4 regions of the Bradyrhizobium sp. USDA 4452 genome follow, and region 1 is predicted to be linked to each of the others. Evidence: predicted binding sites of a transcription regulator. Region 1 holds the regulator's gene; each other region holds the start of a gene.
The links. Region 1 encodes LexA, which represses DNA repair genes until DNA is damaged. Its sites were predicted from a motif close to TGTTCNNNNTGTGTTCNG; they were not measured.

Region 2: ACVISU_RS10885 (PA0069 family radical SAM protein) is a predicted target of LexA. The motif match lies at 3,763-3,780, and genes of this name have one in related genera.
Region 3: ACVISU_RS01245 (DUF3072 domain-containing protein) is a predicted target of LexA. The motif match lies at 2,586-2,603, and genes of this name have one in related genera.
Region 4: ACVISU_RS18645 (DNA recombination protein RmuC) is a predicted target of LexA. The motif match lies at 5,466-5,483, and genes of this name have one in related genera.

Annotation. Positions count from the first base shown of each region.
Region 1 covers NZ_JBSSGK010000001.1:40,775-48,040, forward strand. The annotation lists gene ACVISU_RS00345 (hypothetical protein) at 1-363, opposite strand, end outside; gene ACVISU_RS00350 (hypothetical protein) at 356-535, opposite strand; gene ACVISU_RS00355 (hypothetical protein) at 532-807, opposite strand; gene ACVISU_RS00360 (DNA-directed RNA polymerase subunit alpha C-terminal domain-containing protein) at 804-1,298, opposite strand; gene ACVISU_RS00365 (hypothetical protein) at 1,305-1,505, opposite strand; gene ACVISU_RS00370 (hypothetical protein) at 1,492-1,734, opposite strand; gene ACVISU_RS00375 (hypothetical protein) at 1,731-2,069, opposite strand; gene ACVISU_RS00380 (hypothetical protein) at 2,123-2,572, shown strand; gene ACVISU_RS00385 (hypothetical protein) at 2,569-2,796, opposite strand; gene ACVISU_RS00390 (hypothetical protein) at 2,942-3,370, opposite strand; gene lexA (transcriptional repressor LexA) at 3,627-4,331, opposite strand; gene ACVISU_RS00400 (molybdopterin molybdotransferase MoeA) at 4,576-5,787, opposite strand; gene ACVISU_RS00405 (HAD family hydrolase) at 5,811-6,437, opposite strand.
Region 2 covers NZ_JBSSGK010000001.1:2,274,780-2,282,045, reverse strand. The annotation lists gene ypfJ (KPN_02809 family neutral zinc metallopeptidase) at 298-1,233, shown strand; gene moaB (molybdenum cofactor biosynthesis protein B) at 1,396-1,959, shown strand; gene ACVISU_RS10895 (bifunctional helix-turn-helix transcriptional regulator/GNAT family N-acetyltransferase) at 2,086-3,027, opposite strand; gene ACVISU_RS10890 (glycosyltransferase) at 3,070-3,639, opposite strand; gene ACVISU_RS10885 (PA0069 family radical SAM protein) at 3,802-4,968, shown strand; gene ACVISU_RS10880 (VOC family protein) at 5,130-5,576, shown strand; gene ACVISU_RS10875 (ribonuclease HII) at 5,657-6,421, shown strand; gene ACVISU_RS10870 (glycosyltransferase family 39 protein) at 6,783-7,266, shown strand, end outside.
Region 3 covers NZ_JBSSGK010000001.1:225,780-233,045, forward strand. The annotation lists gene ACVISU_RS01230 (PAS domain S-box protein) at 1-1,899, shown strand, start outside; gene ACVISU_RS01235 (hypothetical protein) at 1,907-2,128, opposite strand; gene ACVISU_RS01240 (hypothetical protein) at 2,258-2,536, opposite strand; gene ACVISU_RS01245 (DUF3072 domain-containing protein) at 2,640-2,840, shown strand; gene ACVISU_RS01250 (hypothetical protein) at 2,942-3,196, shown strand; gene ACVISU_RS01255 (hypothetical protein) at 3,358-3,615, opposite strand; gene ACVISU_RS01260 (ATP-dependent helicase) at 3,728-5,797, shown strand; gene ACVISU_RS01265 (PilZ domain-containing protein) at 6,003-6,254, opposite strand; gene ACVISU_RS01270 (MFS transporter) at 6,518-7,266, shown strand, end outside.
Region 4 covers NZ_JBSSGK010000001.1:3,860,369-3,867,634, forward strand. The annotation lists gene ACVISU_RS18615 (pyrimidine 5'-nucleotidase) at 1-569, shown strand, start outside; gene dapD (2,3,4,5-tetrahydropyridine-2,6-dicarboxylate N-succinyltransferase) at 712-1,557, shown strand; gene dapE (succinyl-diaminopimelate desuccinylase) at 1,728-2,882, shown strand; gene truA (tRNA pseudouridine(38-40) synthase TruA) at 2,990-3,727, opposite strand; gene fmt (methionyl-tRNA formyltransferase) at 3,727-4,662, opposite strand; gene def (peptide deformylase) at 4,817-5,344, opposite strand; gene ACVISU_RS18645 (DNA recombination protein RmuC) at 5,515-6,723, shown strand; gene ACVISU_RS18650 (AmpG family muropeptide MFS transporter) at 6,777-7,266, shown strand, end outside.

The sequences.
Region 1 (7,266 bases):
TTCTGTAAGGGCTTTAAGCCGCTCACATTCCTCGCGGACTTTAAAATAGCTCTCTCCGAGAACTTCGTAGTCCGCCCGTTGCTGCTCGATCACCTCATCGTCCAGCTTGATCAGAGCCGCGGCTCGGGCAAAAATATGATCGTTGCTGGTTGCTTGGCTGAGCAGCCGCTCGATCATCTCTTCGCGGAAGTCAACGGGGGCAGAGCTTGGTCGGCGCAGCGCGTCGATGACTAACCGAAATTCGTTATAGCTGAACGCGATACCAACCGCGTAGGGCGCTCGTTCAATCTTGTCAGCTAGCGCCTTGGCGCGCTCGATCCCGCCATATGATTTGATCAAGTCTGGGCTCCAATCATCAGCCATTTGCTGTCTCCGGCTGAAGGGATCGGTTGATCAACTTTACGACGATGTGTTCTATGGTGTTCCAGTGGGGTCCGCGTTCAATGATATTGTGCAACTCGTCCAGTTCTTCAAAGAGCCGGGTCTCCTGGGGTGAGCCGTTATTGTAGGAAATCTCTGCCATCCAGCGCTTCATGTGTTGCGGTCTCCCCATATGACGAAGTTCTTATCCAGATCAGGAAAAGCCGCATCGAGCATGCTCTCCAGCACCTCATTTGAGGTGGCCTGATCCTTGATCTTGTCGAGAAGCATTTGAACAGCCTCTTCGTAGGACACAGCGTGAGTGCTTTTCGTTCCCATCACAGTCACTCTTCCCTTCAGCGCCCTCCGGGCCATCAGTTCATCGATGGTCCCCATGAGGGCGATTTTTTCATTCTGCAAGCGCTGCCATTCGTCCATGCCGCTCATGCCGTCTCTCCCTTCGCCTCGAGCGGGAGAAGCCCAAAGCCGATTTCCAACTCGAACTGGATGGTTGCTCGCGCGGTCTCGAATTCTGCCATGCCTCCGTAGCCAGCACCCGCTATCGATTCCAAGAATGCATGGACTTGGTTCAAGGCGTCCCAGCGGCTAACGGAAGCGTAGATCGCTCCGTCGCTCGACGGCTTCATGTGGGCGACCAGATTGCGGTATTGCTCAAGCAAGAAATCGCGGTTCGCGATCATCTGTCGCAGGTCTTTTCCCGGATCGTCCCTCTTAAGAGGGCCCTCAGAAAATTCATGGATTGCTTCCATCAGCTCATTGAACTGTCTCTTTCCGATACCTTTGACGGCCTTAAGGCCATAAGGTCCCAACTCTCTCATCTTCTGAAATGAGGTAATATTCTCGCGCTTGAGAATATTGATTGTTCTTAGGCTAATAGCGAGATAATCGATATCGCATTGGTTCCAAAAACGCATCATTGCGTGCTATTCTCCAACAGCGATAGCTTCGTAAGCTGAGTAGGCTTCGTCTTCTGGAGAGACCCCCTTATCGCGCTCAAGATAGCAATCGTCGGCCATGTGATAGGCGATCTCGATCGCGGCGTCTGAATCCATGCCTCCCTTCTCAAAAAGAACGGCGACGGGACACACAAAGCGGTACTTCCAAACTCGCTCAGAAATTTCCATAGTTGTCTCCCATGGCGTCTTCAGTCCTCGCCCAATAGCTCATGTCAGCATCAGCGCATTCTTCGGGGCCTTCGTTGCGCTGATTTGCGTCCTCCCAATAGGATGGAGCAGTCTCATCGGCGTATTCCGCAACCGATGAGCCGTCGTCGAACTTCTCACCGATGGTTTCGAGCATGCGCGCCTTGAAGCGAGCGCAGAATTCTTCTTTGAGTATGGGCGTAGCTCTCATCGCTCCCCTCCCGCGATCACCGCGACACGGGGCTTCCAGGAGGGGAGCCAAGAGAGGTCGGGGTAGAGGTCGGCCAGTTCCTTGGCGGCCCGGCGCATGCTGAGGCCAAGCCGGAACGTCTGGTCAAAGCCGGGGTCTTCGCCGTAGGTGTCGATCGCCGTAATGATGATCGACTCCCGTGTCGTCCGGGCCAGATCGCCGGGGTGGCGGATGCGGTCGGAGTGGAGCCAAGTCTTGAGATCAGACAGGGAACGCGGCTGTGTCAGGGGCGCGCGCAAATCCGCGCATGTTGCCGAGTCGTTCACGGGGGTTTGCATATTGTCGTCGGTTTCCATGTCTCTATAGCCCTTTGAAAATAAGAGGAATTTCGTCTGGCGCTGGATTTAGTATGTTCCTGGTCAAGGAGTGGCTGGCAGCGGACGCCGATGCGCGGACCGCGACGGACGCCTCACTCGGTGAGGGTGTCTCCTGCGATCCGAGCGGCTGCGTGACCCAAGGTCCCGGCGGCGCCTTCGTCACCCTGGCGACCCGGTCCGAGGCGCTGACTGATGATTGCGAGCGCGCGGCGCTGATCGTGACCGCGCGGCCGGCACCGACGGACTGCGCGGCCTCGGTGATCGATGCCGAGCGGTTGCGGCGTCACGGCGCGCTGGTGCTGCGGCGCATCAGGGACGGCTACGCCATTGATGCCGTCAAGCCCGGCGGGATCGACCGGCCATGGTCGCCGGCGGTTCCCGGCGATGGCGAGAGCGAGACCACGCCGCGTGCGACCGCGACCGCGCCACGGCCCGCCGTCGATGCGACGCCGGCCGAGAGCGATTTTCAGGGCGAGGATTAGCCGTTGCCAGGCGAGGGTCCGGCCGGCAGCTCGAACAGGCCAAGATGATACTCGTCAGAGTCGGGGTCGGCATCGGGCTTCTTGACGAGGGTGAAGGAAGCCTCGGGAAACTGCTCCCAGACCTTCAGATCGTCAGCCGTTACCGTCAGCCAGCCGAACCGGAACATGTAGCGGCCCGGTTCCGTGACCCGTCCAGCCTTTTGCCAAGTGACCTTATCGACCACCGCGCACGTCCTCCGTGTACGATGATGCGCCAAGGTGGCCGCTGACGCAAATCTCCTTCTGCGCCCCGGAACCTGACGTCCGGGGTCGCTCCAAATCGCTTAGGTCACTCGCCGCCGGATGGTTCATCCCGCGGTGACGATGCGTTCAACCCAAAAACAGCGACGCGAATGCAGAGGGCCGCCGCTCCACAACCTTCGGCTTCTGCTCGACCGGCGGATGCAGTGCCGGCAATTGCAGCACGCTGACGCGTTGTCCCTCGACGAGCTGGGTCACCAGCACATGGCTGCCGTCGGGGAATTCGACCGCGTCATGATGGCGGTCGGGAACGTCGGGCTCGACTTCGTTGAACACGCCGACGCGGAAATTCATCGTCTTGGTCCAGATCCAGCGGCTGTCGTAGCGAACGTTCTCGGCGAAAGCGAGCTCGGTGCCCGGCAGCATGCAGACCGCGACGTTGGGATCGTTCTCCGAAGCAAAGCCGCGGGTCGACGTGCCGCGGAAAGTCGTGGTGATCAGCGTCTCTCCAACAATGGCGGGGCGCGACGCCACGGCGTGCAGACTATAGTCACACATCGGATGGCTCCTCTAATCGAGGTAGCGACCCGTGCCTCTCCTTGAGGCATAGGGCCTCTACCAGAGTGGACGATAGCGAACGAGTGTCTCCTCGTTTCTGGGCGATTGTACGACTGCTCGACCAACGCCCCCGATCACAAACACGCGACGCTGCGCGAGAGGTGTCGGAGCGCATCGGGCAACCAGCACGTTACGCTATCATGCAAGGAACGATCCGATGTGTCGCTCGTTCCCTGCCGCCGCAAGTATTTGAAAATCAGTACTTGCGATAGAGACCGATCAGCTTGCCCTGGATGCGGACCCGGTTCGGCGGCAGAATGCGCACTTCATAGGCGGTGTTGGCCGGCTCCAGCGCAATCGATGCGCCGCGGCGGCGGAAGCGCTTTAGGGTAGCCTCCTCCTCGTCGATCAGCGCCACCACGATGTCGCCGGTGTTGGCGACGTCGTTGCGCTGGATCAGCGCCATGTCGCCGTCGAGGATGCCGGCATCGACCATCGAATCGCCGCGCACTTCCAGCGCATAGTGCTCACCGGCGCCGAGCATGTCGGGCGGCACGCTGATGGTGTGGCTGCGGGTCTGCAGCGCCTCGATCGGCGTACCGGCGGCAATCCGGCCCATCACGGGGACCGCGACCGGACGGTTGCCGTCGTCCTCGGCGATCGGCGGGGTGCTGGCGCGCTTGCCGAGGGTGCCTTCGATGACGCTCGGCGTGAAGCCGCGGCGGCCGTTGCCGCCTCCGGCCGACAGCTCAGGGAGCTTGATGACCTCGATGGCGCGGGCGCGGTTGGGCAGGCGGCGAATGAAGCCGCGCTCCTCCAGCGCAGTGATCAGGCGGTGGATTCCGGACTTCGAGCGCAGGTCGAGCGCATCCTTCATCTCGTCGAACGAGGGCGGTACGCCGGCCTCCTTCAGACGTTCATTGATGAAACGCAGTAGTTCGTACTGTTTGCGCGTGAGCATCTCGAGTATTCCCCCGGTTGGTAGCGTCGTTCGATTCCGAGACTCTACAGGTGCGCCTGCAGGCGGGACCTGACCTCAGGAGCGCGGTGCTCAGTACAAGCGCTTCCTGGATGGTCTCCCGTTTGTAGACACCAGCACTCGAAACAAATCATGAACGGACACTATATGTTCGATATGTGTTCCGCAACCACTTAATTTCAGGTGAACGCGTTCTGCAACGCGTAATCGGCGGGCCGCGAAAGCCTCACTCCGGCAGCATCAGGATCTCGCATTCGTTGCCTGTGAGGGCGGCGGGCGCAAACGGCGGACGCACGAGAAGTGCGCGTGCCGCAGCGAGATTCCCGAGCAGCGAGGAGTCCTGCTGCATCACGGGCGTTGCGATCAGCGTGCCGTCTTCGCGCTCGTCGAGGCGCGCGCGCAGATAGTCCTCGCGCTGGTCGTTGGCAGCGAGGTCGCGGCCGAGCAGGGCGTTCGCGCGGGCATGATGGACAGTCTTTCGGCCGCTCAGCGCCCGAATCAAGGGCACCAGGAACAGGAAGGCGCAGACATAGGAGGACACCGGATTGCCGGGCAGGCCGATCACCCGCATCGGCCCCAACCGGCCATGCATCATCGGCTTGCCGGGCCGCATCGCGATCCGCCAGAACGCCATCTCGACGCCCTCGGCCTCCAGCGACTGCTTGACCACGTCGTGGTCGCCGACCGAGGCGCCGCCGGTCGTGATCAGGATGTCCGCGCCGGTGTCGCGGGCCCGCCGGACGCCGGCGGTGGTCGCCTCCACCGTATCGGCGGCAATCCCGAGATCGACGGTCTCGGCGCCTTCGGCGCGCGCCAGCGCCCGCAGCGCATAGCCGTTGGAATAGACGATCTGGCCGGGGCCAGGCTCCGAGCCCGGCATCACCAGCTCGTCGCCGGTCGCCAGCACCGCGACCTTCGGACGGCGGTGCACCGCAAGGTCCGGATAGTTCATGGCCGCCGCGAGCGACAGCGCGCGGTCCGAGAGGCGGCTGCCGGCTTCGAGCAGCACGTCGCCCTCACGGAAGTCGACGCCGGCGGGGCGGATGTGCCGTCCGGCGGCAGCCGGCTCGGTGATCGTGATGTGGTCGCCGTCGACGGTGGTGTCTTCCTGGATGATGACGGCGTCGGCGCCATGGGGGATCACGCCGCCGGTGAAGATCCGCACCGCTTCGCCCGGGCCAACCCTGCGCTCGAACGGCCGGCCGGCAGCGACTTCGCCGATCACCTTGAGCCGGGCCTTCAGATCACCGGCGTCCGCCGCGCGCACGGCATAGCCGTCCATCGCCGACATCGGCTGCGGCGGCTGGGTGCGGCGTGCGGCGAGGTCGCGCGCCAGGGTGCGATGGTAGGCGGCATCGAGCGCGACCATCTCCTCCGGCAGCGGGTTGGCGCCGGAAAGCACGGCGGACAGGGCATCGGCAACCGGCATCAGCGCCACGCTCAGAACTCCTCACGTCCTAATCACAGACCAAGTGCGGCCAGAGCCCTCGCCACGTCATCCGTCGATGTCACGTGGATGGCATGAAGGCCGCGCGCCCGCGCCCCTTCGATATTGGCGGCCAAATCGTCGAAAAACAGGATCCGCGACGCCGGCACGCCGATGGCTTTTACCACATGATCGTAGGCCTCGGCGTCGGGTTTCCGGTGCCCGATCGTCGAGGACAGGAAGACGGTGCGGAAATGGCTGAGCACCTCGGAATGGATCACGGAGAAATGCGCGACATGGGCCGGATTGGTGTTGGAGAAGGCGTAGAGCGGCATCCGCTGAGCGGCGGTCGCGAGCAGGGGGGCGATGCCCGGCATCTCGCCGGTGAAGATCGCGTTCCAGCCTTCGAGGAACTGCGCATCGGTGAGGTCGATGCCGAGCGTCCGGCGCAGGTTCGCGAAGAACGCTGCGTCGTCGATCCGGCCGATCTCGTGATGCTTGAAGCTGTCGTCGACGACGAAGCGCGTGGCAAGGTCGGCCGGCGCGCAGCCGGCATGCTGCGCCCAGTGCGCCATCACCTTCTCGAAGTCGATGTCGAGCACGACGCGGCCGATATCGAACAGCAGCACGTCGACGGAATCGGGAGAGAGTTGCGAGGTCATTGCGTGAAACTGTGTACGAGAATTGCCGGCGGGCGGCAATGTCCCCGATTTGTGCGGCAGGCATGCGACGACAGGGCAGGGTGTCGACCCTGCGGCCCGGGGTCGTGCGACAGTTGAGGCTTGGGGCAATCGGTCCTGGCCTTCGCCGGGACGACACTAAATGTGTGGCGCCGCCTGCATCCCGATCGTCGTCCCTGGCGAATGCCGGCAACCCAAAACCAAGGGCGCGTGTTGTCAATGAGGGCTGTGGCCCCGGCGTCGCGCAACAATCACCTTCAAGCGACTTGTTGCTTACCTCTCATATCCTGGAGAGCGCGAGGCCGAGGTAAGCGATCAGCGCGCCGGTGCTGAGAATGATGACGACGAGCGCCTGCTCCGAACGTGCTTGCAAGGTTTTTCGGCTCACGGCGATGACGCTCCATCCTTTAAAAAATCTATGGCCCAACTCACGTCGGCTGTTATCCGTTCCGGTTCCTGCCCGGGAACTTTGATGTCAGCTGAGCGGGCGCGTTGTAGTCGCTTCTCGTTGCAGGCCAGAAACGCGCAACGCCGCCCGCATTGAAATACGACGGGCGGCGTTGTTCGAGCCCCAGGAGGAATGGCAAAATCCTGACGTCAGGGATACGGGCGGGAGCGGAATAAGGTTCAGTCATCGGCTCCGTATGAGTCCGGTACTCCGAAGGAGCGGAGGAAATTGTCGGGGCGGGGTCTAGGATGGCGTGACCAAGTTGCCCTGGCCTCAGCGTGTAACCCCCTCGCTGGGGCCCTTCTTTGCGCCGCGGACGTCCCGGTGCCGCGAGGCAATGCGCAGCGAGCTCAATCGGCGACC
Region 2 (7,266 bases), 2.2 Mb from region 1:
AAATCGACTTAATTGGAAATGTTCATGCAAAAGATTGCTGCATCTTTTGCGTGACGTGGCGCGGTGTCGTTGGCGTTGTGCTGCAACATCAGCGCGTTCGGCGAAAAATTTTGCGGATCATCAAACGGGCACGATTCGGCCGGTAAATTGCCCGCCGCTTGCACTCTTCGCGGCGCGCAGGATGCGCGTCCAACGGACTAGGCAATTTTTGCCGGGCAGGATATTGATTAACAGAATGGAAATTTTAGGTTGGTGTGTCCCGCATTGGGGCGCCGACCGGAATGAAGGGAAACCGCCATGCGCTATGATGATTTCCGCCGCAGCGACGACATTGAAGATCGTCGCGACGACAGTGGTGGCGGCGGCGGTGGTGGCTTCGGGATTCCGATGGGCGGCGGTGGCGGGCTCGGCATCGGCACCATCATCGTGCTCGGCCTCCTCGGCTATGCTTTCGGCATCGATCCGCGCATCCTGATCGGCGGCGCCGAGATTCTCACCGGCGGCGGCCAGGCGCCGACCTATCAGACCGACCGGCAGGCGTCGGGCGGCCAGGTCAAGCGCGGCGCGCCGACCGACGAGATGGGGAGTATGATCTCAGGCATCCTGGGCGAGATCGACGATCGCTGGAGCGAGATCTTCCAGGCCTCAGGCCAGTCCTACACCGGTCCGAAGATCGTGCTGTTCCGCAACGCCACCAATGGCGGCCGCTGCGGCATGGCGCAGTCGGCGATGGGACCGTTCTACTGCCCGCCGGACAAGACCATCTTCCTCGACACAGGTTTCTTCCGCGAGGTCGAGACGCGCTTCCGCGGCTGCTCGGGCAACGCCTGCAAGTTCACCGCGGCCTATATCATCGCGCATGAGGCCGGCCATCACATCCAGAACCTGCTCGGCATCATCCCGCGGGTGAACCGGTTGCAGCAGCAGGCCGGCAGCAAGGCCGAGGCCAACGCGCTGCAGGTCAAGGTCGAGTTGCAGGCCGATTGTCTCTCCGGCGTCTGGGTCAACCGCGAGGAGAAGAAGCGGCCGGGCTTCCTCGAGGCCGGCGACATCGACGCCGCGCTGACCACCGCGAACGCGATCGGCGACGACACGCTGCAACGGCAGGCGACGGGCAGGGTGGTGCCTGATTCCTTCACCCACGGCTCCGCCGCGCAGCGCAAGCAATGGTTCATGACCGGCTACCAGCAGGGCACGGTGCAGGCCTGCAACACGTTCGGCGGCGGTGCGTAGCTCTACGTCGCGTCATCCCCGGATGAGCGCGAACGCGCTCACTCGGGAGGTGCTCGCCTCTTCGGCGAGCCTCGAAGGATAAAACGCCCGTGGCCCATCCTTCGAGGCTCGCGAGCGCTCGCACCTCAGGATGACGTCTGTGGGTTTGGAAAGAGGTGTGAGATGTCCTCGATCGACGAATCCAAAACTTTCATCCCGCTCAACATCGCGGTGCTGACGATTTCCGACACCCGCACGTTGGCGGATGACAAATCGGGCACCACGTTGGCCGACCGTCTCACCGCGGCCGGCCACAAGCTCGCGGCGCGCGAGATCGTCACCGATGACGTCGAGGCGATCCGCGCGGTCATCCGGCGCTGGATCGCGGACGCGGGCGTCGATGCCGTCATCACCACCGGCGGTACCGGTTTCACCGGCCGCGACGTGACGCCGGAGGCGGTCGAGCCGCTGTTCGAGAAGCGGATGGACGGCTTCTCGATCGTCTTCCACATGTTGAGCCACGCCAAGATCGGCGCGTCGACGATCCAGAGCCGCGCCACCGCCGGCGTCGTAGGGGCGACGTTCATCTTCTGCCTGCCCGGTTCGCCCGGCGCCTGCCGCGACGGCTGGGACGGCATCCTGGCCGCGCAGCTCGACTACCGCACGCGGCCCTGCAATTTCGTCGAGATCATGCCGCGGCTCGACGAGCACCTGCGCCGCGCCAAGGCGAAGGGCGCGAGCGCGTAGTCTCCATCGTCATTCCGGGGCGCGCGAAGCGCGAGCCCGGAATCCATTTTGCCGCAGGTTTTGTGGCCCGATGGATTCCGGGCCTGCGCCTGACGGCGCATCCCGGAATGACGGGGATGTGGTGTCCTAAAGCTCCATCTCCCAGGTCTCCCCGACCAGGTCGACGCCAAAACTGTGGTGCTTCTCTTCCTTGACCCGCTCAAAGCCCGCGCGCGCATAGATGCCGCGCGCGGCGACCAAAATGCTCTGGGTCCACAGCGTCATCTTCCTGTAGCCCATCTCGCGTGCCGAGCGGATGCACTGGTCGACCAAAGCGCGGCCGACGCCGAGCCCGCGGGCCTTCTCCTCGACCGCCAGCAGCCGCAGCTTGGCGATCCCGTTGCCGCCGTTGACCAGGAAGACCGAGCCGACCGGTTCGCCGTCAACCTCCGCGATCCAGCAATGCTCACAGGCCGGATCGAACGATCGCAGAAACTGCGCGCAGATCTCGGCCACCAGCGCCTCGTAGCTGATATCCCAGCCATACTCCTCCGCGTAGGCGCGTCCCTGTTGCGAGATCACCCAGCCGATGTCGCCGACGCGGTGGCTGCGCAGCAGGAAGGCCGCCGGCTTCTCGGCCGGTGGCTCCAGCGACTGCTCGATCGTGCCCATCGCGCGCACCACGGCTGCGCGGCGGTCGCCGTCCATCTGCTTCAAGAGCGCCCCGACCTCGCTGCGCGAGCGGCGGTCGAGATCGGCGGCAGCGGTGCGGCCCTTGGCGGTGAGCGCCACCTCGTTGACGCGCTTGTCGGCCTTCGACGGCTTGCGCGTCACGATCTTGCGGCGTTGCAGCGCCGTCAGCGTGCGGCTGACGAAGCCGGCATCGAGGTCGAGATCGCGCACCAGATCGGTCGCGGTGCAGGTCTCGCGGTGCGCGAGCTCGTAGATGATCCGCGCTTCCTGCAGCGTGAATGTCGAGTGCAGGAGCTTCGGCTCGATGATGCCGAGCTTGCGGGTGTAGAACCGGCTGAAGCCGCGGACCGCGGCGACCTGGCTCTCGAGCGCGGTGTCATTGGAATTTGATTTCATCAAACATATTATTTGACGGAATCAAATAAACTGCAAGCGATTTTACGCGACCATGATCCGGCTGCGCAGCATGGTGCGGGATGAGCGGCCGAGCCGGCGCAGCAGCCGCGCCTCGGAGCGGCGGGCATCCGGCCGGTAGCCGCCGATCCGCTCGTAATGCTCGCGCGCGATCAGAAGGCCCTGTTCGGCCGAGGGCCCGGCGATAATCCGGGCGACGAATTTGAGGCCGTCGCGGAGGCCGGGGTCGGTATAGGGGGCGCGCGCGTAGCGGAAGATGCCGGCGCGGTCCTTGCCGCTCGCCGCCACCATCTGGATGAACTGGGTGGTCTCCTCGATCCAACCCGCATCGAGCACCGCGCCCGGATGCAGGAACATCAGCCAGGGTGAGCGCGCCTGCCGTGCGCCCGCCGCAAGCGCCGCGGCGCGCGTGCCCTTGAAGCGCAGGAAGTGGCAGCCGGCGACGTCGGCGACGCGCTCGATCACGTCGGTATCGGTGCGGTCGACCAGCAGCACCTCACGGACGACGCCGGCGGCCGCGCCCGGCACCAGCGCTGCGAGCGTCGCGACCGCGGTGCGCTCGACTCCGTCGGTTGGAATGATCACGCTCAACATGAACTTTGAGGCTTCGATGGCTCAAACTGGAGAACTCAGGCCGTGTTATCACCTTGTCATATTCAAAGCAGCCTGTTCGCCTGCAGATTTTTACGCCATTACTTTGTGGATTTTCTCGGCTCATGTTCTTGATTTGTTCTAAAGCTATGTTAGCTTCAAAACATGAGCCGAGCATCCTCTCATGCCCTCAAGCACCCGCCGGTAACGGCGCCCTCCGATAACCCGGCGGGTGCACCCCCTCCCTTTCCCGAGCTTGCGGTTGCGATCGAGCGCGAGCGACGGCGCGGTCGCGGCGCGCAGTCCAACGCCAGTGGCCGCTACGAGGCCGAGGCGCGGGTTGCCTTCGACGACGGCTGGCAGAGCCTCGAGGACCTGCCGCCGTTTTCGACCAGCGTGGCGCTCGACACCTCGCGCAAGGTGATCACCCGCAACGACTCGCCCGACATCGGCTTCGACCGCTCGATCAATCCCTATCGCGGCTGCGAGCATGGCTGCGTCTATTGCTTCGCGCGGCCCACCCATGCCTATCTCGGCCTGTCCCCGGGGCTCGACTTCGAATCGAAACTGTTCGCCAAGCCGGACGCGCCCGCGCTGCTCGAGAAGGAGCTGGCGGCGCCCGACTACGAGGCCCGGATGATCGCGATCGGCACCAACACCGACCCCTATCAGCCGATCGAGCGCGACCGGAAGATCATGCGCGGCATTCTCGAGGTGCTGGAGCGCGCCGGGCATCCGGTCGGCATCGTGACGAAGTCGGCGCTGGTGACCCGCGACATCGACGTCCTGGCGCGGATGGCCAAGCGCAATCTTGCCAAGGTCGCGCTCTCGGTGACGACGCTCGACCCGAAGCTCGCCCGCACCATGGAGCCGCGCGCCGCGACCCCGCCGAAGCGGCTCGAGGCGATCAAGCGGCTCGCCGATGCCGGCATCCCGACCACGGTGATGGTCGCGCCCGTGATCCCGGCGCTGAACGATTCCGAGATCGAGCGCATCCTCGATGCCGCAGCCCATGCCGGCGCCAAGGAGGCGAGCTACGTGCTGCTGCGGCTGCCGCTCGAGGTCCGCGATCTGTTCCGCGAATGGCTGATGGCGAACTATCCGGATCGCTATCGCCACGTCTTCACGCTGATCCGCGACATGCGCGGCGGCCGCGATTACGACTCGCAATGGGGCACACGGATGAAGGGCACTGGCCCGATGGCCTGGATGATCGGCCGCCGCTTCGAGATCGCCTGCGAGAAGCTCGGCCTCAACAAGCGGCGCACCAAGCTGACCACCGATCACTTCGCCAAGCCGAAGCGTAGCGGGGAGCAACTCAGCTTGTTTTAGGTGAGACCCGTAGCCCGGATGCAGCCAACGGGTCGCGCGAACGCGCGCCCGATGACAGGTTCCGCGAAATCCGGGGTCTCGTGTCTGCGGCCAGAGCTTCCCCGGATTGCGCTTCGCTGCATCCGGGCTACGAAGAAGAAGTCAAAACAGCGAGTGCGACCATGAGTAACGCCCCGACCGCCCGCTTCACCGTCCTCACGCTCGGCGTCAGCGACATGCGCGCCAGCATCGCCTTCTACGAATCGCTCGGCTTCACCAGGAAGATGCGCGCGACCGGCGAGGAGGTCGCCTTCTTCGACACCGGCGGCAGCGTGCTCGGGCTGTTCCCGTGGCATCTGCTCGCCGACGACGCCGGACTGTCCGATCAGCCGCGGCCGGCCGCATTCCACGGCGTCTCGATTGCCTGGAACTGCAATGACGATGCCGAGGTCGATCGCGTGATGGCGTTCGCGCTGTCGAAAGGCGCCAAACTGCTCAAGCGCGCGCAGCCGACCAGCTATGGCGGCTATTGCGGTTATTTCGGCGATCCCGACGGCCACGCCTGGGAAGTGGTGCGCGCACCGGGCTTTGAGGTTCTCGAAAACGGGCGGGTATCGATCCCGGATTAGAGAGAGATATGGATTGAATAGCGGGGAAGGGAAGCGGGTTCCCGGTTGCGTCGGCGGCCTTGCTTGATCACGATCCCCGTATGATTCGGGATAAGTCCAAAAGCGTGTCGAAGAAGAAGTCGGCTGAACCGGCCGCGCCGGGCAAGCGCGTGATCGCCGTGACGCGGCCGAGCTTTCGGCGCGAGCGGGCGCTGATCAAGCGCGGCGTCTGGCCGGTCGCGGGCTGCGACGAGGCCGGGCGGGGCCCGCTGGCAGGTCCGGTGGTCGCCGCTGCCGTGGTGCTCGACCCCAATCGCGTTCCCAAGGGCCTCGACGATTCCAAGCGGCTGACCGCCGAGCGCCGCGAGGAGCTGTTCGAGGAAATCTGCGCGACCGCGGCGTTCTCGGTCGCGGTGGCCTCGCCGGCGCGAATCGATCGCGACAATATATTGCGTGCCTCGCTGTGGGCGTTGGCGCGCGCGGTGCATGCGCTGCCGGAAATGCCGAAGCACGTCTTCGTCGACGGCCGCGACAAGCTCGCCACGCCCTGCGACTGCGACGCGGTGATCGGCGGCGACGGCATCGTGGCCTCGATCGCTGCGGCCTCGATCATCGCCAAGGTGACGCGCGACCGCCTGATGTGCGCGCTAGCGCTGGATTGCCCCGGCTACGGGTTCGAGCAGCACAAGGGCTATGGCGTCCCCGAGCATCTCGAGGCGCTGGACCGGCTCGGCCCCAGCACCCATCACCGCAGCTTCTTCGCACCGGTCGTCGCCGCGCGGCTGAAACATTTCCCGGTGTCAGCCGAGCCCGACCTGTTCACGGTGGATGCGACAAGCGAGGCCGCGGCATCCGAAGCGGCGTAGCTTGCCGCAGCGCGGGCTACGACGTGCGCCATCGCTTGCAGCACCCCTCTCCCAACCCTCCCCCGCAAGGGGGGAGGGAGCCCTTCCGCCAGTGCCCCACTCACATTCGCTAAGGAGCCAGAAGAAAAGGGACGCAACACCTCGATGCCGTGACCCGCGGTGAGGTGAGCACGCCGGTTTGGCTCCCTCCCCCCTTGCGGGGGAGGGTGGGGAGAGGGGGCCGCGAGTAGCGCTGGTCGTTCGCACGGAGAGAATCCCCCACGCCGTTCACCGTTGCCTCCACCGCCGCCGCCGTTTATCAAAACCTTCGGGATCAGATGGCGCCGCCGGATCGGCGTGGCTGGGGCATTTCAGGCGTTTCATGCGGTTTACCTCCCTGGTTGTCGAACTGATCCGCGCCCGGCCGCGCCTCGTGGTGTGGGTCGTGGTGCTGGTGCAGGCCGCGATATGGCTGCTCTTGCCGCTGATCTTCTACGGCAGCCCGCCCGGCAATCTCGCCACCGTGCTCGCGTTCGGCCGCGAATATCAGGTCGGCACCGACATGGGGCCGCCGCTTTCGTTCTGGCTCGCCGACATCGCCTTCCGCGCCGCCGGCAATCACGTCTTCGGCGTCTATCTCTTGGCGCAGGTCTGCGAGATCGTCACCTTCATCGCCTTCTACCAGCTGGCCCGCGCCATCGTCGGCGGCCCGCAGGGCGTGCTGGCGGTGCTGTTGTCGATGACAGTCGTGGTGTTCTCCTCGCCGAGCGTCGAGTTCGGCCCGCTGATCCTGGCGCGTCCGCTGTGGGCGCTGTTGCTGCTGCATTCCTGGCAATTGATCGGGCAGAACCGGCGCGCCGCCTGGT
Region 3 (7,266 bases), 190 kb from region 1:
CTGTTGGCCGGAGGAGCGATCGACTACGCCATCTGCATGCTTGGCGCCGATGGCCGGGTGACCAATTGGAATAAGGGCGCCGAGCGGATCACCGGCTATTCGGCCAAGGCGATCCTCGGTAAGCACTTCTCGATCTTCTATCCCGATGATGATCGCGACTCGGGTATCCCCGCCAGGGCGCTGCAAGTCGCACGCAAGGAAAAGCATGTGGCTGCCGAAGGCTGGTGGGTCCGCAAGGATGGATCACAATTCTTCGCCGCTGTCGTCATCGACCCGGTTTACGAGAAGCGCAGGCTGGTCGGCTACGCGATGGTCATCCGCGACATAACCGAGCGGCAGCAGGCGCGCGCGGATCTCGAGGCCAGCGAAAGCCAGTTTCGTCTGCTGGTCAGCAACGTCACTGATTATGCGCTGTATATGCTGACGCCGGACGGCATCGTCGCCAACTGGAACACCGGCGGCGAGCGCATCAAGGGCTACTCCCCCGCCGAAATCATCGGCCAGAGTTTCGCGCGATTCTACACGCCGGCCGACCAGGCCGCGGGCAAGCCGGCCCGTGCGCTCAAGATCGCCGAGGAAAGCGGACACTATGTCGAGGAAGGCTGGCGGGTGCGCAAAGACGGCTCGTTCTTCTGGGCGAGTGTCGTAATTGATCCGATCCGCGACAACCACGGCAAGCTGGTCGGCTTCGCCAAGATCACTCGGGACATCTCCGAGCGCCGCGAAGCCCAGCAGAAGCTCGAGCAGGTGCAGCGTCAGCTCGCGGAATCGCAGAAGATGGATGCGCTGGGCCAATTGACTGGCGGGGTCGCGCACGATTTCAACAACTTGTTGATGATCATTTCAGGCAATTTGCACCGGATCAAACGCGAGGTGATGAGCGAACGCGGCCGGCTTGCGCTAGGCGCGATCGAAACCGCATCGCAGCGTGCGGCATCGCTGACCAGCCAGCTCCTCACCTTCGCACGCAGGCAAAGCGTCAACCCACAGTCCATCAACGTTACCGACAGGATCACGTCGCTGCGTGAGGTCTTGATCAGCGCGCTTGGCGGCGCGATCCGGCTCGACATTGATGTCGAGCCGGCCGTCTGGCCGGTTTTCGCCGATCCGACCGAGTTCGAGACGGCGCTGATCAACCTGGTGGTCAATGCGAGAGACGCAATGGTCGACGGCGGAACTCTCACCATCGCTGCCCGCAATGTGCCTCACCAGGCCCAGGTCGTCGTGAGCGTGACCGACACCGGCGCAGGCATTCCCGACGACGTCCTGAGCAAGGTCTTCGATCCATTCTTCACCACGAAGCCGGTCGGCAAGGGCACCGGCCTCGGACTGTCCCAGGTTCACGGCTTCGCCCACCAGGCCGATGGCCGAGTCGAAATCAGGAGCGCGCTGGGCAAGGGTACCACGGTCAGCATCTATCTCCCCCGGGGAACCGGCAGCGCCGCGATTGCCCCGGTCGACGCTACGGAGCATGGCCCGGCCACTGTTCTGTTGATCGAGGACAATCCCGCGGTCGCGGACGCAAGCATGGGTCTGCTCGAGCAACTCGGCTACGCGGTGCGCTGGGTGTCAAGCGCGGAGGCAGCCTTGTCGGAGATCGATGCAAACGGGATCGACGTGGTGTTCAGTGACATCGTCATGCCTGGCCGGATGGATGGGCTGAAGCTGGCGCGTACGATCCGGGACAGGAAGCCCGATCTTCCGATCCTGCTAACGACAGGCTACAGCGACAGTGCACGCAACGTCAGGTCCGATTTCCCGGTGCTGCGCAAGCCGTATCACATACACGACCTCAGCCGCGAACTCTCGAAGCTGACAGGGCAACGATCTGAAAGTCTGTCAGGCGAGATTGATCCCGCAGGGCAAGATGCGCCGAGCAGCGCGCGAGCACGTCGGTAAGAAGAACTTAAGGTTGCTTGTCCGGCCAGCTTCGCCGCACCAGCAGCACCCGTTCAATGCGGCTGCACTGCTCGCAGCGGTATTGGAGAATATCCCTGCCCTTGCTACCCGGAGAGCTGCTCTCAAGCCGCATCGTCCTGATGCAGCTGATGCACGAGATCAGCGTCAGCAGCGGACTGCGATCGTCATTCATCGATTCCCGCGGCGGCGCGGTCGGATCGGCGATCATGGCGCTGGGCGATGCTATGGTGTTGGCTCTCACCACAAGAAAATGCCCACCCCGTGGCTCGGGTTCCCGTCTCGAAACCAGATTTGGGCGCGGGCCCACGCGACGCGCCCGCCCGCTCGTTCGGGTCGATCAAACCCTCGCGTTGCTGTGGCCCGGCCTCCCCTTGCCCTTGTCCGATTTGGCGTGGCTCGGCTTGGCGGTTGCGACCGGACGATCGCCGTAGCTTCGGCTCAGCCGCTCCCGAACCGTGGGGAGACGCTCGCCGCCGCCGGCGGCCTTCCAGCGGCCGACGAGCTCGGCCACTTCGGCGCGCATCGCCATCAGCCGGTATGACGCCTCGCTGCAATCCAGATCGCGGTTGACCTGGTCCCGGATCGACGCCTCGACCAAGGTCATCTCAGCGCGCAAAGTGCTGATCCTGCGACGAATTTCATTGATCTTGTTGTCCATGGCTTGTTAGAACAAAAATAGAACATATTGTCAAGTCACGATCCGGCAAGCGAGGTGAGCGATGAGCATGGCAGCGGTGAGATTTGGCGGGGTTGCGGAGCGGCTTGGCGGGCTGATGTCGCGTGCCCAGGCGCTGCGGTTGAGGAGCCTGGCCGAGGAGGCCTATCAGCCGAACCAGTACGCGCGCGACCTGACATCGGAGGAAGCCGAACGGCGCATCGATGCCCTGAAGGCGGAGATCGCACTGGCGGATTCTTTCTGAACCACCGCACCGGCCGAGCCGGACACTCCCTTAAGGCTTTGATATAGCGGCGCAGCCAGCCCTGTTCTGGTATTGCTGCTTGGGTCTTTGGGGGAGCTTTCGTGCTGGAGTTGGAGAAGCGGTCGCCGCTTGCGTTCCCGATCACGCTGAAAGACGGGCGAACGCTCGCAACCGTCGGCGACGCGGCGGACTATTTGTCAGCATTGAACGTGGATCAGCGCGAGCGCGGGTACTGGAAGATTGCGATCCTGATGTTCAACAACGCCATGCGCGAGCCCAGCTATCTGAGGATCGCAACGATCAACTTGCGCTCTGCCCTTGTGTACGATCGCCTCGCTGACGACGACGGCCAGTGATTGTGGTTTTGCAGCTACAGCCGAATCGGCGCGCCTTTCGTAAAGCCCGCTCGTTATGGCCGCAAACAAGGTAACGGCGGTACACGCGACGGCCGGGTGCGCATTGCGCTTTCGGCCGGACTCTCGGGCCGCCTCGGAGGGCCAAGGCGGCCCATTTCTTTTCAAAGCAATTTGGCGCGGACGAACAGCGTCCGGAGCGCGTTGGTTGCCTGCACCGTCAGCATGGCATTGCCGGCTGCGCGCTCCAGCGCGACCAAGGCATCGTCATGCAGTGAGCGGAACTCCATCCATTCGACGGCGCTGAGATTGCTGATGAAGCGATAGGCTTGGCCAACGGTCGCGAGCGTTACCGTCTCGCCGTTCAGCCGCACCTTGAATGTCGCCTTCAGCGGCGTGTCGGATTTGGAAGGGTCACCCATGGCGCGGTTGTGCGCCGTGCCGCGTTAATGTCAATCTAATTTCTCTGCTCGGACGCGGGTGCGCCGGCCCCACTGAATCGCAATGTCTGTTAGCGTTTCGTGGGGGTGATTCGTGCCTGATCTTGCCAACACAGCCTATCTCGATGCGCTCAATTCCGAGCAGCGCCGCGCCGTCGAGCACGGCGTCGGCAAGGACGGCATTGTCGGCGCGCCGCTGCTGGTGATCGCCGGTGCAGGCTCCGGCAAGACCAACACGCTCGCCCATCGGGTCGCGCATCTGATCGTCGCGGGTGCCGATCCGCGCCGCATCCTGTTGATGACCTTTTCGCGGCGCGCCGCCGCCGAGATGGCCGGCCGTGTCGAGCGCATCGCGCGGCGCGTGCTCGGCGATCGCGCCTCGATCATGACCGATGCGCTGAGTTGGGCCGGCACCTTCCACGGCATCGGCGCGCGGCTGCTCCGTGAATTCGCCGAACGTATCGCGCTCGACCCGGCCTTCACGATCCATGACCGTGAGGACTCCGCCGACCTGATCAACCTGGTCCGCCACGATCTCGGCTTCTCCCGCACCGAAAGCCGGTTCCCGACCAAAGGCACCTGCCTTGCGATCTATTCGCGCTGCGTCAACGCGGAGATGCCGATCGAGGCCGTGCTGGGCCAGTTCTTCCCGTGGTGCTCCGGCTGGGCCAGCGAGTTGAAGCAATTGTTCGCGGCCTATGTCGAAGCCAAGCAGCGCCAGAACGTGCTCGATTATGACGACCTCCTGCTCTACTGGGCGCAGATGGTGACGGATACGGCGCTCGCAGAAGAGATCGGCGGCCGCTTCGACCATGTGATGGTCGACGAATATCAGGACACCAACCGCCTGCAGTCCTCCATCCTGCTCGCGCTCAAGCCGGCCGGACGCGGGCTCACCGTCGTCGGCGACGACGCACAGTCGATCTACTCGTTCCGCGCCGCCACCGTGCGAAACATCCTCGACTTCCCGAGCCAGTTCAGCCCGGCCGCCGAGATCATCACGCTCGACCGCAACTACCGCTCGACGCAGCCGATCCTGTCGGCCGCCAATGGCGTGATCTCGTTCGCCAAGGAACGCTTCACCAAGAACCTGTGGACCGATCGGACCTCGACCCGCAAGCCTCTGCTCGTCACGATCCGCGATGAAGCCGACCAGGCCCGTTACATCGTCGAGCAGGTGCTGGCCAACCGTGAGGAAGGCACGCTGTTGAAGCATCAGGCGGTGTTGTTCCGCACCTCATCGCACAGCGGACCGCTGGAGGTCGAGCTGACCCGCCGCAACATTCCGTTCGTGAAATTCGGCGGCCTCAAATTCCTCGACGCTGCGCACGTCAAGGACATGCTGGCACTGCTGCGCTTCACCGCCAATCCGCGCGACCGGGTCGCCGGCTTTCGCATCCTGCATCTGTTGCCCGGTGTCGGGCCGGCCTCGGCGCAGCGCGTGCTCGACCGCATGAGCGAGGCGGCCGATCCGATCGCCGCGCTCGCAGCGCTGCCCGCCCCGCCCCGCGCCGGCGCCGACTGGCGGCTGTTCGTCGAGGCAATCGAGAACCTCCGCTACTCGGAATGGCCTGTCGACGTCGAACGCGCGCGCCTGTGGTACGAGCCGCATCTCGATCGCATCCACGAGGACAGCGAGGTGCGCCGCGCCGACCTCATTCAGCTCGAGCAGATCGCCGCCGGCTATCCGTCACGCGAACGCTTCCTCACCGAGCTCACGCTCGATCCGCCCGACGCCACCAGCGATCAGGCCGGCGTGCCGCTGCTCGACGAGGACTATCTGATCCTGTCGACGATCCACTCCGCCAAGGGGCAGGAATGGAAATCCGTCTACGTGCTCAATGTCGTCGACGGCTGCATGCCCTCCGATCTCGGTGCCGGCACCTCGGCCGAGCTCGAGGAGGAACGCCGCCTGCTCTATGTCGCGATGACCCGCGCCAAGGACGATCTGCATCTGATGGTACCGCAGCGCTTTTTCGTCCACGGCCAGGCCGCCAAGGGCGACCGCCACATGTACGCCTCGCGCACCCGTTTCATCCCGGAGCGGCTGCTGCCGATGTTCGAGCGGACCAGCTGGCCGCGAGCCGGCGCCGCGCAGGCCTCCTCCGCCAACCGCGCGCCGCCGATCGACGTCGGCGCCCGGATGCGCGGCATGTGGCGCTGACGCCGGTCCGAAAAGATTCTCCGACCGCCGGGAACGAAGCTGTCGGTCTCGCGTTGAACGCGCGTTCGTAATCGGCAAACGACCATCCCAAACGGCTCCGCCGCGAAAGCGCGGAGCCTTTTTTTGCGCCGCGTCAAGCCGTGCGGAACAGCGTGACAGGCCAGTCGACGCGTTTCGGAACGTGGTCGGAACCGGCGTACGGCGCTCAGGCGGTCGGCACGAAGCTCAGCCCAATTCGCGTCTTCTTGCTCCAGATCACCTGGCACTCGTAGACCACCGAGGCGTCGTTGGCCATCACCAGGCGGAATCTGTGCGGGACGAAGGCCGGATTCTCGACCTCGATGGCGGCGCCCTCCGGCGATATGTTCACGATCGTGCAATGCATGACCGATCCGCCCGACGAGACGTAGCCGGGTTCATCGATCTCGGTTCGTGGATGCTTGCGCTTTTCGTCCACCCGGCCTGCCCCTCGGTTTTCGTCACGCGAACGTGGGCGATCGGCATTGCAGGAGTCAACGGCTCCCGCGGCTTACATCGGGCTTTCGCACCACGATTTGTGCGCAGCGGTAAGGCAGATTGCTTGTGCGCCCGTGCAGATGAGCCCCGCGTCGGTGTGGGCTTGCCGTTAGCGACAGCGAGGATAGCCTCACCCTATGGGCGATGCGCTGGCGCGACGCACGCACCCAACAGCAACGAACAGGCGCCATGGGGAGACGCGCCATGTTCGAGATTCTCGATCGCCGGACGGCTCTGACCGGCAACCAGATCAAGATCCTTGCGGCGGCCATCATCGGCGATGCGCTGGAGTTCTTCGACTACTTCCTGATCGGCTTTGTGCTCGCGTTCCTGATCGGGCCGTGGAAACTCACCTTCGGCCAATCGGCCACCGTGCTGATGAGTTCCGGCATCGGCGCCATCCTCGGTGCCTATCTCTGGGGCTGGCTCGCCGACCGGGTCGGGCGCCGCATCGTCTTCACCGGCACCGTCCTGAACTTCTCGATCGCGACCGGGCTGCTCTATTTCACGCCCGATAACGGCTGGGTCTATCTGGCGATCCTGCGCTTCTTCGTCGGCACCGGCGTCGGCGGCCTCTATTGCGTCGACCTGCCGCTGGTGCAGGAGTTCATGCCCTCGCACAAGCGCGGCTGGGTCGGCGGCCTCGTCACCTGCGTGATCCCGCTCGGCGTCGGCCTCGGCGCGGTGCTGGGCGCGATCATGGGCTCTGATCAGTGGCGGCTGCTGTTTGCGATCGGCGTGCTGCCGTCGGTGATGGTGCTGCTGATCCGGCTCTGGGTCCCGGAATCGCCGCGCTGGCTGTGCCGGCAGGGACGCTATGACGAAGCCCGCAAGTCGCTGGCCTGGGCCCTCGAGGTGCCGCCTTCGGAACTGCCATTGCCGAGCGCGGCCGACGCCGGCCCGATCGTCAAGACCAGTTGGTTCGACCTGTTCAAATATCCGCGTAGCCTCAT
Region 4 (7,266 bases), 3.8 Mb from region 1:
GCAACTGGCTGAAGATCTCGCCCGAGGAGGCACGGCGGCTGCAGAAGGACTATTACCTGCGCTACGGCACCACGATGCGCGGCATGATGACCGAGCACGGCGTGCAGGCCGACGACTATCTCGCTTATGTGCACAAGATCGACCATTCGCCGCTGCAGCCGAATCCGGCGATGGGCGCTGCGATCGCAAAACTGCCGGGGCGCAAGCTGATCCTGACCAACGGCTCGGTCGACCACGTCGACGCTGTGCTGGGCCGGCTCGGCATCTCCAATCATTTCGATGGCGTGTTCGACATCATCGCCGCCGATCTCGAGCCGAAGCCGGCGCCGCAGACCTACCAGAAGTTCCTGAAGCTGCACGACGTCGATCCGTCAAAGGCTGCGATGTTCGAGGACCTTGCGCGCAATCTGGTGGTGCCGCATGAGCTCGGCATGACCACCGTGCTCGTCGTGCCCGACGGCAGCCAGGAGGTGGTCCGCGAGACCTGGGAGCTGGAGGGGCGCGACGCGGCGCATGTCGACCACGTCACGGACGATCTCACCGGCTTCTTGCAGCGGCTGAGGCCCTGACCTCTCCCCCACGCCGTCCCGGCGAAGGCGCAGAGAGGCTGCTCCGCCGGCAGCCGAGTATGCCTTGACTCGGCGGCCCCAAATTCCGAAAAAGCCATGCAAAATTCCCGTCATATCCCCGATACGCCCAAGGATTGTCCCGATGTCGCTGTCCGCCCTCGAAACCACCGTCAACACCGCGTTCGACGCCCGCGAAGGCATCTCGACCTCGACCAAGGGCGAGGTACGCGAAGCCGTCGACCACGCGCTGGAGTTGCTCGACAAGGGCGAGGCCCGCGTCGCCGAGCGCGAGGCCAGCGGCAAGTGGAAGGTCAATCAGTGGCTGAAGAAGGCGGTGCTGCTCTCGTTCCGCCTCAACGACATGGGCCAGATCGCCGGCGGCCCGGGCAAGGCTTCGTGGTGGGACAAGGTGCCCTCGAAGTTCGAGGGCTGGGGCGAGAACCGCTTCCGCGACGCCGGCTTCCGCGCCGTGCCCGGCGCGATCGTGCGCCGCTCGGCCTTCATCGCCCGCAACGTCGTGCTGATGCCCTCCTTCGTCAATCTCGGCGCCTATGTCGATGAAGCCACCATGATCGACACCTGGTCGACGGTCGGCTCCTGCGCCCAGATCGGAAAGCGCGTGCACATCTCCGGCGGCGTCGGCATCGGCGGCGTGCTCGAGCCGCTGCAGGCCGAGCCCGTGATCGTCGAGGACGACTGCTTCATCGGCGCGCGCAGCGAGGTCGCCGAAGGCGTCATCGTGCGCAAGGGCGCGGTGCTGTCGATGGGCGTGTTCCTCGGCGCCTCGACCAAGATCGTCGATCGCGAGACCGGCGAGATCTTCGTCGGCGAGGTCCCGGAATATGCCGTCGTCGTTCCCGGCACGCTGCCCGCCAAGCCGCTGAAGAACGGCCAGCCCGGACCCGCCACCGCCTGCGCCGTGATCGTCAAGCGCGTCGACGAGCGCACCCGCGCCAAGACCAGCATCAACGAGCTGCTGCGGGACTAAGAACGCCACGGCGAGTCGTTATCCCGTCACTCTTGGAATAATCCATGTGCGGCGAGGCAGCGACCGCGACAGCGGGTCGCACTCCACGCAGGGCTGGGATCAGCAGGGCGAGCTCGAATGATGCCGCACAACGCTGGTCCAGCCGCGGTGTGACGTGTTATGCGAGGCGCATGAGTGATGCTGTCTCGATTACCCGCGATCTGGTTCGCTGCCGCTCCGTCACCCCGGCCGACGCCGGCGCGCTTGCCGTGCTCGAAAATTTGCTGAAAAGCGCTGGCTTCGACGTCCACCGCGTGACGTTCTCCGAGCCCGGCACCGCCGACATCGACAATCTCTATGCCCGCATCGGCTCATCAGTGCCGCATATCACCTTCGCCGGCCACACCGACGTGGTGCCGCCCGGCGATGAGGCGGCGTGGACCCTCGGCGCGTTCTCCGGCGAGGTCAAGGACGGCTATCTCTACGGCCGCGGCGCCGTCGACATGAAGGGCGGCATCGCCTGCAGTGTCGCCGCGGTGCTGCAGTATCTCAAGGACCACGATGGCAAGCCAAACGGCTCGATCTCCTTCCTGATCACCGGCGACGAGGAAGACGTCTCGATCAACGGCACCGTCAAGCTGCTGAAATGGTGCGCCGAGCGCGGCGAGAAGTTCGACCATTGCGTGCTCGGCGAGCCCTCCAATGTCGAGGTGCTCGGCGACATGATCAAGATCGGCCGGCGCGGCTCGCAATCCGGCACACTGGTCGTCGACGGTGTGCAGGGCCATGTCGCCTATCCGCACCGCGCCTCGAACCCGGTGCCGGATATCTCGCGGCTGATCGTGGCGCTGAGCGACGAGCCGCTCGATCACGGCAGCGCGCAATTCCAGGCCAGCAACCTCGAATTCACCACGGTCGATGTCGGCAACACCGCGAGCAATGTGATCCCGGGCCAGGCACGGGCCAAGTTCAACATCCGCTACAACGACAACCACACCCAGGAGAGCCTGCGGCAGCTGGTCGATGCGCGGCTGGCAAAAGCCTGCGGCAACCGCATCCGCGCCCACATCGACTGGCAACCGTCGAACTCGAACGTGTTCGTGACCCAGCCCGGCCCGTTCACCGATCTCGCGGTCGCCGCGATCGAGGAGGTCACCGGCCGCAAGCCGGAGCTCTCCACCTCGGGCGGCACCTCGGACGCACGCTTCATCTCGAGCTACTGCCCGGTGATCGAGTTCGGCCTGGTCGGCCAGACCATGCACCAGATCGACGAGCGCACGCCGGTGGCCGACCTCGAGAAGCTGACCAAGATCTATCGCGGCGTGCTGGACCGGTATTTTGCATAGGGCCAGCCGCCCGGCTGGACCAAAACATCGAAAACAACCCCATGCACCGTAGGGATTGGGGCCACTAACAGGCCATCCGCACCAGATACAGCGTGTAAGGCGACCGCCTAATAATCCACCCGCATCAGATAGAGCCCGTCCGGCGGCGCGACGGGGCCGCAGGCGGCGCGGTTGCGGGCGGCGAGCGCACCGAAGAGATCGTCCGCGCTCCAGCGACCCTCGCCGACCCAGACCAGCGATCCGACCATCGAGCGCACCTGGCTGTGCAGGAACGAGCGCGCCGACGTCACGATGTTGATGGCGTCGCCCTCACGCGTGACGTCGAGCTGGTCGAGCGTCTTCTCCGGCGATCTGGCCTGGCATTCGGTGTCGCGGAAGGTGGTGAAATCGTGCTTGCCGAGCAGCCGCTGCGCGGCCTCGTGCATCGCGCCAGCATCGAGCGCGCGCGGCACGCGCCAGACCCGGCCGATGTCGAGCGCGAGGTTCGCCCGCGTGTTGGCGATGCGATAGAGATAGTGCCGCTTGATCGCCGAGAACCGCGCCTCGAAATCGTCCGATACGATCTCGGCTGCATGCACGGCGATCGGATTCGGCCGTAGATGCGCATTCAGCCCGTCGCGAAAGCGGCCGGGCGGAAACTGCTTGGCGATGTCGCAATGCGCGACCTGGCCGCGGGCGTGCACGCCGGCATCGGTACGCCCGGCGCCATGGACGCGCACGTCCTCGCCGCAGATCGCCTTGACCGCCGCCTCCAGCGCGCCCTGCACGGTCGGCGCGGTATCCTGGATCTGCCAGCCGGAGAACGGCGTGCCGTCATATTCGATGGTGAGCTTGTAGCGAGGCATCAGGCGAGCCGCGCAGGCGGCTTCAGCGGCGTGCCGCGCAGAAAATCCGCCGCCTTCATCGGCGCCTTGCCAGCGCGCTGCAGTTCGAGGATTCGGATCGCGCCGTCGCCGCAGGCGATCGCAAGATTATCATCGAGCACATCGCCCGGCGCGCCCGAGCCTTTCGCCAGTTCGCAGCGCAGGATCTTCAGCCGCACCGGCTCACCCTCGCCCGCGAGTTCGCACCAGGCGCCCGGAAACGGTGACAGCCCGTGGATGTGGCGCAGCACCGCACGCGCCGGCTGCGTCCAGTCGATCCGCGCCTCGGCCTTCTCGATCTTGGCGGCATAGGTGACACCGTGCTCGCTCTGCTTGGTCAGCTGCAAGCCGCCGCGCTGCAGCCCGCCCATCGCACGCACCATCAGATCGGCGCCGAGCGGCGCCAGCGCGTCGTGCAGGTCGGATGCCGTCATGCTGTCTGATATCGGCAGCCGCTCGGCCATCGCGACGTCGCCGGTGTCGAGGCCGACATCCATCTTCATCACCATCACGCCGCTCTCGGCGTCGCCCGCCATGATGGCGCGGTTGATCGGCGCGGCGCCGCGCCAGCGCGGCAGCAGCGAAGCATGCAGGTTGAAGCAACCGAGCTTCGGCGCATCCAGGATCGCCTGCGGCAGGATCATGCCATAGGCGACGACGACGGCGGCATCGGCGTCGTGCGCGCGAAATTCGTCGAGCGCTTCCGGAGTCTTGAGGGTCTTCGGCGTCAGCACGGGAATGCCGAGGCGGCGCGCCTCCTGCTCGACCGGCGTCGGCTGCAATTGCAGGCCGCGCCGGCCGCCCGGCTTCGGCGCGCGGGTATACACCGCCACGACCTCATGGCCATGGGCCACCAGCTCCAGCAGCGTCGGCACCGCGAAATCGGGCGTGCCCATGAAGATCAGGCGAAGAGGCATGACCAGAACTCGATGCGTTCCCTCCCCCTTGCGGGGGAGGGTTAGGGAGAGGGGTGAGCCCCATGGTCGGTGCTCGTGGCTACCCCTCTCTCCAGCTCTCCCCCGCAAGGGGGGAGAGGGCCGATCGAGTATGAGGCAGCACTGATAATCGGCTTCACTCCGCCGCGCGCTTGGCGGCCTTCTCGAACTTCTTGAAGACGCGGTCGCGCTTCAGCTTCGACAAATAGTCCACGAACAGCACGCCGTTGAGATGGTCGATCTCGTGCTGGATGCAGGTGGCGTAGAGCCCCTCGGCATCCTCCTCGTGCAGCTTGCCGTCGAGGTCGGTGAAGCGCAGGCGCACCCGCGCCGGGCGCTCGACCTCCTCGTAATATTCGGGGATCGACAGGCAACCCTCTTCGTAGACCGACAGCTCTTCCGAATGCGAGATGATCTCCGGGTTGATGAATACCCGCGGCTGCGGCGTGGTCTCGCCGTTCTCGTCGCGCTTGGCGAGGTCCATGGTAATCAGCCGCAGCGGCTGCGCGACCTGGATCGCCGCGAGCCCGATGCCGGGCGCGTCATACATGGTCTCGAGCATGTCGTCGGCGAGCTTGCGGATCTCCGGCGTCACCTTCTCGATCGGTTTCGACACCAGACGCAACTGCTTGTCCGGCAGGATGATGATTTCTCGTAATGCCATGGCGGCGATTTAAGCCGCGGGCCTGATGCGGTCAATGCGTTCGGGAACCGGTTAAGACGGCCTCAACCACGTTTCTTCAGGCGGTGTTAACCAGGAGATTTGAGGGAGTGTTTACCATAAACGTTCCCTTTTCGTTCGATGGTGGCGCCGAATCGGGTACAACTGACGGCATGAACGAGATTCTGCTCACGATTGGCGACCTCCCGATCCGGGTCTCCGACGCATTGGTCGGCCTTGGCGCGCTGGCGCTGATCCTGCTGCTTGCCATCGCCGTAGTGATCGCGCGCGCCAGCCGGCGCGGCGCGGAACTCGCGATGGCACAGGCCATTCGCGCCGACGAGTTGGAGGAGCGGCTGGCCGACATGCTGCGGGCCCAGAGCGAGGCCTCCGGGCGAGTCGACGCAATGGGGCAGGCACTGGCCGGCCGCCAGGCCGAGATGGCCCGTGCGGTCAATGAGCGGCTGGATTCGGTGACCCACAGGGTCGGCCAATCGATGGAACAGACCACCCGCAACACGATGGATTCGCTGCGCGTGCTGCACGAGCGGCTCGGCATCATCGACCACGCCCACAAGAACCTCAACGAGCTCACCACCCAGGTGACGACGTTGCGCGACGTGCTCGCCAACAAGCAATCGCGCGGCGCGTTCGGCCAGGCGCGGATGGAGGCGATCGTGCAGGACGGCATGCCGAAAGGCTCGTTCGAGTTCCAGTACACGTTGTCGTCGGGCAAGCGGCCGGATTGCGTGGTGTTCCTGCCCGACCAGCGCCCGCTCTGCATCGACGCGAAATTTCCGTTGGAAGCGATGACCGCGCTGCACGATGCGCGCAGCGACGAGGAACGCAAATTTGCCAGCCAGCGGCTGCGCGCCGACGTGCTGAAGCATGTCAGCGACATCGCGGAGAAGTATCTGATCCCGGGCGAGACCCAGGACACCGCGTTGATGTTCGTGCCGTCGGAATCGGTCTATGCCGAAATCCATGACGGCTTCGACGACGTGATCCAGAAGGCCTATCGCGCCCGTGTCGTGCTGGTATCGCCCTCGCTCCTGATGCTGGCGATCCAGGTGATGCAGCAGATCCTCAAGGACGCCCGCATCCGCGACGCCGCCGACCAGATCCGCAACGAGGTGATGCACCTTGGTGACGACCTCGGCCGCCTGCGCGAGCGTGTGCTCAAGCTGCAGACCCATTTCGGCCAGGTCAACGAGGATGTCAGGCAGATCCTGATCTCCGCCGACAAGATCGAAAAGCGCGCCGGCCGCATCGAGGAACTCGATTTCAGCAAGTCCGAGACCCCGATCGAGGTGCCGCGCTTCGTCAAGGGCAGCACGTCCGAGCTGTTCCCCGCCCCGCGCAAGCTGCAGGCAGGGGAGTAGGCATAAGCTCAGCTGACACCGTCTTTGCGGCTCGAATCTGCTAACAGAAGTTCATGACCGCACCCGAAGCGACTGCGCCCCCACCGGAAAAGGCCGCTCCGCCCCCCACCTCCTGGCGCGACAGCTTCGCGGTGTACCTGCAGCCGCGGGTGCTGATCGTGCTGCTGCTCGGCTTCTCGTCCGGCTTGCCGCTGGCGCTGTCGGGCTCGACGCTGCAGGTGTGGATGAAGGAGGCCGGGGTCGATCTCGGCACCATCGGGCTGCTGGCGCTGATCGGCACGCCCTATACGCTGAAGTTCCTGTGGGCGCCGCTGGTCGATGCGCTGCACGTGCCGCTGTTCACGCAGGTCTTCGGGCGCCGCCGCGGCTGGCTGCTGTTCTCGCAGCTGCTCCTGATCGCGGCGATCCTGGTGCTGGCGATGGCCGACCCGGCGCGATCACCATGGTTCGCGGCGTTCGCCGCGCTGCTGGTCGCCGCGGCCTCGTCGACGCAGGACATCGTGGTCGATGCCTTCCGCGTCGAGAGCCTGCCGGAAAGCGAGC